DNA from 2 places in the Salipaludibacillus agaradhaerens genome. Region 1 is predicted to be linked to the other one. Evidence: riboswitches for the same ligand, from Rfam matches in the RefSeq annotation. Region 1 holds a riboswitch; the other holds the start of a gene.

Region 1 (4,657 bases):
TCAAGATGGTTCGTTGGCTCGTCCAGAAGGAGAATATCTGGCTGTTGCGCTAACGCTTTTGCTAGTAAAACCCGCTGCTTCTCTCCTCCACTAATGGTTCTGAATTGTTTATGACGATAACGCGCCACATCAGTGAGCATCATGACGTCATCAATTACGGCCTGATCTTTCTTAGATAAATTTTTAAACAATCCTTGTTGGAACGCATAACGGCCAAGACTGACAATTTCCTCGACAGTAAAGTCAAATGAGATATGGGCTTCTTGTGTTAAAACCGCCACATGACGAGCCTTTTCAAGCTTAGACAAAGAGGTCAATGGTTGCCCTTTAAGACAAATATTTCCTTGCTTAGTCGGAAGTGTACCGGTTACCAGTTTAAATAACGTCGTTTTTCCACTGCCATTTGGCCCCAGGAGGGTAAAAAATTCACCTTTTTCAATCGTTAAACTAACATCTTTAATGATAGGTTCGTTGTCATACCCTCCTGACACCTTTGTAAGCTCTATCATGCCGTCTTCCTCCTTCCTAAACGATTTCTAATAAGCAGCAACGAAAATACGGGGGCACCTACTAACGCCGTTATGACCCCGATTGGCATTTCCTTTGGTGCAATAATCGTTCGAGATACGAGATCAGTTAAAATAAGAAAGCCTCCACCTGTCAATAACGAAAGTGGCAAAACATGTCGATGGTTTGGGCCTGTCACAAGCCTGACGAGATGAGGAATAACAAGCCCGACAAAACCAATCGTCCCTGAGACAGCCACAGCTGATCCTGTCAGCAACGATGCTCCAATTAAGAGAAAAATCTTCCCTCTCCTCACATCGACGCCGATATGTTCTGCCGCTTCTTCACCAAGAGCGAGAGCATTCAGTTCACGATAATGATACAGTAAAATTAATGAACCAACGATCATAAACGGCAAAATAAGCTGGACATGGCTCCAACCTCGCAAACTGACACTTCCATAAAGCCAGTAAATAATTTGCGTCATTTCGTTTTGGTCGCCGAGTGCAATGATTAAGGACACGATAGCCCCCATAAAAGAACTTATAATAATACCGGCTAAAATAATCGTCTCGATGGCCATGCTTCTGCTTGTCATTTTCACAAGACCGAACACGAGCATTAATGTTAGAAAACCAAAAATAATCGCGATAATAGGTTGGGTAAAAACGCCTAAGATAGGAAGTGAGATTTGAAAAAAAATCACGATTACCGCGCCCAATGCAGCCCCTGAGGAGACACCGATCGTATAAGGATCTGCTAACGGATTTCGCAGCAGTCCTTGGAAAGCTGCCCCAGCTAACGCCAGTGATGCCCCTACACAAAATGCTAAAATGACTCTAGGTAAACGAATGTTCCAAATGATTGGCACTTCATTTGCCGGTACATCTGTCAGCCAAACATGCCCTGTGGTCCGTTCAATAATAATATGAATAATATGAGGAATAGGGACTGTGACACTGCTCCAAAAGAGAGCAAGGAGGATTGTACCGAGTACAAATCCTCCTGCCAGTATATATATCCACGCAACACGATTATTCAAAAACATCCGGATAAACGAGTTTTGCAAGAGTTTCCACTCCTTCGATTAGACGAGGACCAGGACGGGTAACTGTGTCATTATCCACATCATACACTCTTTCGTTCTGAACCGCCGGCACTTCTGACCAACCGTCACGAGCTAACACGTCAGCTTCAGGATTGTCGATATAATAGCCATACGTCGTAACAATCACGTCTGGCTCTAGTGTGACAATCTCTTCTTCAGTGAATTGAACCCAACCGGACTCTTCTTCAGCAGCGTTTGTAGCATTAATAGCTTCAAGCATTTCGTGCATGAACGTGCCTTGTCCAGTTGTGAAAATATCAGGTGATGGGCCAACTTCTACCCATACCGTTTGGCGATCTTCTTCTGGAATCGTTTCTGCCTGCTCACGGATTTCTTCTAATCGCTCTTCCATACTTGTAACAATCTGATTTGCTTCGTCACTCGTCCCTGTCGCTTCACCAATCATATGAATGGTGTCATACGTTTCTTCAAAAGATTCAGCACTACCCATAACGAGGACATCAATGCCTGCTTCTTCATATTCGTTTAAAACATCCTCATGATTTTGATAATGATACTCTTGCACTAATAGCAGATCAGGACTCAAAGAAAGGATTAATTCTGCATCCATATCCTGTGCGCCAATGATTTGAATATCAGCCGTTTCTTCTGGGAAATTACAATATTCTGATACACCGATCATGCGGTCCCCAGCACCTAGTTCAAACACGATCTCCGTGCTGCTCGGAAGTAATGATGCAATCGTTTCAGGTGTTTCTTCAATCGTCACTTCTTGTCCAACACCATCAGTCACTGTAACAGGGAAGTCCCCTTCCACAGTTTCATTGGCATTATTATCGTTATTAACGTTTACAGTATTATCATTATTTTCTTCCGCTGCACCACAAGCAGTCAGAATCAGTGCTAACACTGTGATCGTACTCATTTGTTTCCATTTACTTAATAATTGTTTCATCAATCTTATCCCCCTCTATTTTGTGCCGCTTCATGTCTTAACGTCTGCTATTCAACGATATAGGTTTAACCTCGATAAATCTTAAGTCATGTTAGACTGACAGTTATCATGTCTAGCCTATCAGTCAATTATGATTTTTTCGCTACGAAAAAAAACGCAGCCCGTAGAGGACTAGCGTAAGATGATTAAGCCGTATCAAGCATGCCTGTCCAATTCGACCAGTATGCATGGACCTGTTCATAGCAGGGAACAGGCTACAGACACTAAACATCCTTTTCCTCGAAGGAGCTTAACTAACACGGGTAGGCAGGTCTCCTGACTTACAGAGTAACGGTATACCGCTCCTTCCCATGCAGGTGACTCTACACAGTGGTAATACGCGGTTACCTTTCTGTTTACAGTGGCGGGACCGCGCTGGATTCACACCAGCTTCCCTATTATCCTAATATTAGGACCTATCCGCAATGTCATTCATTACATGTCATAATTGGGTAACGAAGCAGAAAAAAATATTTTTTCTGCTGCATACCTTACCTAACTCAGTATAAATGAGTTCGTGCTCGTTGTAAATTTGAATTTAGCTTTCCTTTTTTTCTTTAGACACATTTGCTTCCTCAAAGCTTGCCATCTCAGTTAAAATGGCGACTGACGCTTCTACCAGTGAAAAAGCAAGTGCTGCACCTGTTCCTTCTCCGAGCCGCAAATTCAAATCTAGTAATGGGCTTTCTGCCAATCTCTCTAATGCTACACGATGGCCCTGTTCCTGTGATAAGTGGCCAAAAATAAGGTAATCCTTCACGTTTGGCGCGAGCATAACGGCCACATTTGCAGCGACAGTGGAAATAAATCCGTCTACGAGGATAGGTACGCGATGAGCAGCCCCACCGAGCATCGCACCAGCCATGCCAGCAATTTCTAATCCACCTACTTTCGCCAACATATCAATGGCATCATACTGATTAGGATTATGGAATAGAAGTGCTTGTTTAATAACTGCCTCTTTATGACGCAATATGTCATCACTAACCCCTGTCCCTCTGCCAACAATCTCACTCACTTCTTTATCCGTGATGCAAGCTAACAGGGCACTGCTTGCAGTTGTATTACCGATCCCCATCTCTCCTAATATAAGAGAACGGGCCCCTTTTTCTATCATCTGTTCAGCAACATTAATCCCTACTTTAATAGCAGCTTCCGCTTCCTCTCGTGACATGGCTTTTTCCTTCAAAAAATTCCCTGTTCCGTAACGTATTTTTTGATTAATAAAGCCTGTCCCTTCAAGATCAGCATTCACGCCTATATCCACAAGGGTAAAACTAGCACCGCTCTTTTTCGCTAACACATTAATGGCGGCTCCCCCATTAAGAAAGTTATAGACCATTTGAGCTGTTACTTCTGAAGGATAAGCCGAGACGCCTTCAGCTGCTATACCGTGATCTGCCGCAAATACGAGTGCTGCCGGCGGTGATACAACAGGATATGTGGCCCCCGTGATTTCACCTAATTGAACAGCTAGTTGTTCAAGTTTCCCTAAGCTGCCAATTGGTTTTGTTAAGTTGTCTAAACGGTGCTGGACGTCCTTACCGACTTTTTTATCTACTGTTGTTATTCGACTTATTGTCTCTTTCATGCCATCACCTTGCTCTCCTGTAAGATATGTTTTACCCGTTTAACCAATTTTTATGAGTCACACTCGAACTCTCGGAAAGCACCCATTTGTAACGAAAGGGGCTAAATCTATTTAGGCAGAAGATAACGGATGCTAATGCCCTGACTTACTCAACTAACAATCAGTGAGAGAAGAACGAAATCCCCTTGATTGTTTTATCATCCACCTATTAAGTACAATTTATTGCATATTAGTTGTGTTATTGCTTTAAAAACACCATTATGAAATCGATTTAGAAGTTAAATGTTAAATTCATCATTGCTTTGAAAATGCGTCCATCTTCTGCTCAATTAACGCCATATTAAGATGGCTCTCCACCACATCCGCTAATGTGCTCAAAGACTTTTCTCTCACAGATTGATATAAACAGCGGTCGTATGTAACAGGCACTCCCTTCTTTTCACATAATTTGTTTAATAAAGTATGTCTAAATTCGTCATTTGCAAAAATCCCGTGT
Region 2 (4,657 bases), 1.1 Mb from region 1:
TAAAATCACATCATAAACAATTGATTCAAGAAGTGTTCTAGGTGTTGGATTTTGTACAAATGCTTCGTAACCCTCTGCAATAAAATCATTTCTTTCTCTTAAAACAGGGTCATGCTTCCAGTATTCGAAAATACGGTCTTGTTCATCTTTATTAACGAGACTTGACAACACATAGGAGTAACTTTGGTTATGAACAACTTCCTGGAAAGCAAGTACCGTCATAAGGGCATTCAGACTTGAGTCTGTCAAATACTTAGATACATGCATCGCATAATCCGTTTGAATGCTGTCGAGAAAAGCGAGTAATCCCATGATTTTTTTAAAGGCATCTTCTTCTGTTTCAGATAATGAGGAAAATTGCTTCACATCTGAACTCATATTAATTTCAAAAGGTGTCCAAAAGTTACCTAGCATATTTTTGTATAGCGGATACGCCCATGAAAACCTGACATCATCCCAATTTAATACGTTTGAACTCTCACCAAGAATAATCCCAGTGGATGCATTAGGTGCCGTTACATCATATAATTTTCTTTCTGTTAATTTTGTCATTCTCTATTCCTCCCCAAATAACTCCCTTATTAGTATTCTCTTTAACTTGAGCAGCTTTCACAATCTTCAAGTTCACTTGATGTGGACCTGACATAGTAAGTCGTTTTTAAACCGTTTTTCCATGCACTCACATGTAACTCTAGTAATTCTTTAGCCCTGATATTATTCGTGACATATAGATTAAAGGACACGGATTGGTCAATATGTTTTTGCCTAGCTCCATTTTGTTTAATGCTCCAAAGTTGATCAATCGTATGAGCTGCTTTATAATACCACGTATTTTCTTTAGATAATCCAGGTGCTGTAACAGGAATTTTATAATTCTTTTTCTCTTCAGCATATTCCTTCTTAAAAATAGGATCGATTGATGCGGAAGATCCAGCAATAAGTGATGTACTTGAATTAGGAGCAACAGCTAAAAGATAGCCATTCCGTAACCCATTTTCACTGACGGCGTGTTGTAAGCTTGTCCAACGGTCACTCTTATAATCCCGTGAGGTAAAATATTCGCCCGTTTCATAGTCAGAGCCTTTAAACGCAGGATAGGCTCCTTTTTCTTTCGCCAGTTCCATACTTGCTTTCACTGTATAAAAATGAATATCTTCGTACAGTTCATCAGCATACTGCACAGCCTCTTCTGTTTCCCAAGCTATTTTTTTGTCGGCCAATAAGTGATGCCATCCAAACGTGCCTAATCCAATAGCGCGATATTTTTGATTCGTTATTTGTGCTTGTGGAACTTCAATCGTATTCAATTCAATCACGTTATCGAGCATGCGGACTTGTATGTTTATAAGCCTTTCAATGACATCATCCTTTACTGCTTTAGCCAGTGAAATAGAACTTAAATTACACACCACGTAATCTCCTGCTTGCTTTTTAGTAATAATCTCACCATCAGCACTAATTTCTTCTTGTACAGTAGTAGAGCTCATATTTTGCATAATTTCTGTACACAAATTAGAAGAGTAAATCATACCTTTATGTTTGTTAGGATTCATCCGATTAACGGTATCCCGATAAAACATATAAGGTGTGCCCGTTTCAAGTTGAGCGATCATAATGCGTTTCATAATGTCGATGGCAGGAACACGCTCTGATGAAAGGTCTTCATTCGCTACACATTGTTCATAATGCTCACGGAAACTCCCCTTGCCTTGTTCTTCATCATAAAAATCCTCTAGAGAGAACCCCATAACTTCTCTAACTTCATGTGGATCAAACAAATGCCAGTCTTCACGCGCTTCAACTTTTTCCATAAATAAATCTGGAAGACACACACCAGTGAACAAATCATGCGTTCGTTGACGTTCATCACCATTATTTAATTTAGCGTCTAGAAAAGGAAAAATATCTTTATGCCAAACATCTAAGTAAACCGCAATAGCACCTTGTCTTTGACCTAATTGATCTACGCTAACAGCTGTATTGTTTAACTGCTTCATCCATGGTAACACGCCTGAGGATGTTCCTTTAAACCCTTTAATAGATGACCCTCTCGCTCTAATTTTACCTAGATAAATACCTAAGCCTCCGCCATTTTTACTCACTGTAGCGGCATCTGTATTACTATCGAAAATACCTCGTAAACTATCATCGACTGTGTCAATAAAACAACTTGACAACTGTCCGTGTGTTTTTCCAGCATTCGCTAACGTCGGTGTTGCCACAGTCATATAGAGATTAGACAGGGCCCAGTAAGCTTCTTTAACAAGGTCAAGTCGCTTAGCTTCAGCTTCGTTTTTCATAAGGCTCATAGCAATTACCATGAATCGCTCTTGTGGCAATTCAAGTAAACGGCCATCGTGAGAACGAGCCAGATAACGATCAGCTAATGTTTTGAGTCCAATATATGTAAAGAGCTGATCTTTAGTTTCATCTATCCAGCTTTCCATCAGTGCATAATCTTCTGTTGTGTAAACGTTGAGAAGCTCTTTTTGATAAAAACCATCATTTACAAGCTTTGTAATTAATGAACCGAATTGTTCATAAGCAGGAATACCTCGATTGTTCGCTATTTCCTCTTTAAGCTGCAAAGAATATAAGTTTGCCGCAACGAATGTCCAATCGGATTCCTCAGCTGTAAGCTGATCTAACGCTGCAGTAATAAGGGCTGTTTTGTCATTGTGCAATTCAATTCGTCTTAAATACGGCTCCCATGTTAAATGAGGAAATCGATTTTGCAAGACGTTGTTAACGTGATGTTCATTTGTCTTTTGTGCTATCCCTTGTGTCATTTTTGTCATCCTTCCATCAATCAAATTAGTCATTAAAAAAACCCTCCCAGTCGGGAAGGTGTTAAAACGGCAGAGTGCGTCAGCTAAAAGCGACATTGTTCACGATAGTTAACAAATCGCTACTAGGATCTTCTACCGTTTCAAACACTCACCCCCCGAAGGTCAGAAACTTGAGAAAAACAGGCAGGTCTCCTGACTTATGCCTCATCCTTTATGAGCCTTCCCATATTAGACTATTTAAAAATAATCTTCAACAGTGGTCTCTCATATCGTCAGCAAATTACAGTTGCGGGGACAGTTCCGGACTTGCACCGGATTCCCTTTCAAGCTCGATTAACAAGCACCTGTTTTTCTTAATTTAATATCATATATACCATATATAGATTTATTTTTCGGTGAACCATCTATATGATGATGTTACTAGCATAACGTTATTTGCTAAAAGATGCAATCTTTTTTTCTTATTAAAACGTCTTGATTATTTTATCTGATTCTAGTAAAATACCGGACTTGTGAGTATTTAAAAGGTTAGGCTGCTTAATTAATGTAGTAAAGTCTCATAAATTATAATGCCCTCTTCCAACTCATAGTCATTTATAGATTTAGCATGATGAAAGGAGTTTTATTATGTTTGCCCCTGCATCTTATATTACGAGGCAGGATAAAAATAAAGAAACACTACAAATCGAGTATGAAAAACTTGAATTCCAACTATTACGTATGCAAGAAAACCTGAAACAGATTGCAAAAAAATGGTCGATTCTCGGAATTGAACAAACAAAATTAGGAAAGTGGACGATTATTTATGCTTCCGATAACGGAGAAGTATGTAAAATTATGGCACACGATTGTGAAACGCCATTTAATGGAACCTGGGACTTCTCGATTCACGCTTCTTACAAAGAAGATTTTCATATTCAAATAGATGATATAAGAGGTGAGCAAAATCAAGGCTTTGGCTCTGTATGTATGTCGTATTTTAAACAATATATAGAAGAGCAAAATATGCGTAAAATTTCAGGCTATATCTCACCGAGAGATTGGGACCATCTCGAGCGTTTACTTCATTTTTATAAAAAACATGACTTTACCGTTTCTGTCGATTATGAAAATCAGCAAGGTACTATCGATTGGCAGCCTTTTTAGCCTTTTATTCTATTACGTTATGAAAGGCCCTCTTTAAGACAGTGAGGGCCTTTCTATCACTTACACCGTTAATCGTCTCTATCTATGTGATCGTAGCCTAAGGATGCCAGTTTTGTTAGTAATTGCTCATAATAGTTATCTGACAATCTTCCTTTTGCCCCTCTCAAGATTTCTTCCCCATAATGACGTGGTGGGCAAGTCTCAGCTTGTTTATTAATGACGGTAAATGTTAAGACATCTTGATGAAGAACACCGTTTATCTCCACTTTAACAAAAGTAGCACGATAACTGCCAGTAAAGACACCTTCTCTAGAAAATAAATAGTCAATGGCCTCCTTTGGTAATGTGTAGATAATTCCCTCAACAGAGGAGGAAGGGTCTTCTGTTTCAACGATATCTGCTCTAGACCCATCTTCTCTGTGGAGCGTATAACACATACTATACCCTGTTAGTTTACCTGTCTCGACTCGCTGAGAAAAAGGTGTTAACATACCTGCTTTTTCAATACGTTCTGTGTCCATACATGAACCGTAAGCAAAATACTTAACCTCAGTAAAGTTATTAAACCATTGATGTACTCTCCAATCTTGGAAATGGATTTCGTTAGTAAGTGATATTTCGTGCTGATGATCTAACGTATAGATCCATCCCTCAATAATACTTATGTCTGTTTCAATCGGTAACTTTACGCGATTATATAAATTATCAGGTCGCCCTTCACT

The links. Region 1 has a riboswitch for cobalamin ahead of BK581_RS07890 (ABC transporter substrate-binding protein). Riboswitches for the same ligand answer to the same signal wherever they lie in the genome.
Region 2: it holds a riboswitch for cobalamin, as region 1 does, so the genes downstream of both, BK581_RS02525 (ribonucleoside-diphosphate reductase subunit alpha) here and BK581_RS07890 (ABC transporter substrate-binding protein) in region 1, are expected to answer to the same signal.

The regions. Positions count from the first base shown of each region.
Region 1 covers NZ_KV917378.1:1,640,757-1,645,413, forward strand. Annotated here, with positions in the region: gene BK581_RS07880 (adenosylcobinamide amidohydrolase) at 1-509, opposite strand, end outside; gene BK581_RS07885 (FecCD family ABC transporter permease) at 506-1,576, opposite strand; gene BK581_RS07890 (ABC transporter substrate-binding protein) at 1,542-2,531, opposite strand; cobalamin riboswitch at 2,820-3,005, opposite strand; gene cobT (nicotinate-nucleotide--dimethylbenzimidazole phosphoribosyltransferase) at 3,109-4,161, opposite strand; gene BK581_RS07900 (cobyric acid synthase) at 4,456-4,657, opposite strand, start outside.
Region 2 covers NZ_KV917378.1:540,077-544,733, reverse strand. Annotated here, with positions in the region: gene BK581_RS02530 (ribonucleotide-diphosphate reductase subunit beta) at 1-552, opposite strand, end outside; gene BK581_RS02525 (ribonucleoside-diphosphate reductase subunit alpha) at 594-2,789, opposite strand; cobalamin riboswitch at 2,955-3,152, opposite strand; gene BK581_RS02520 (hypothetical protein) at 3,417-3,935, shown strand; gene BK581_RS02515 (gamma-glutamylcyclotransferase) at 4,004-4,657, opposite strand, start outside.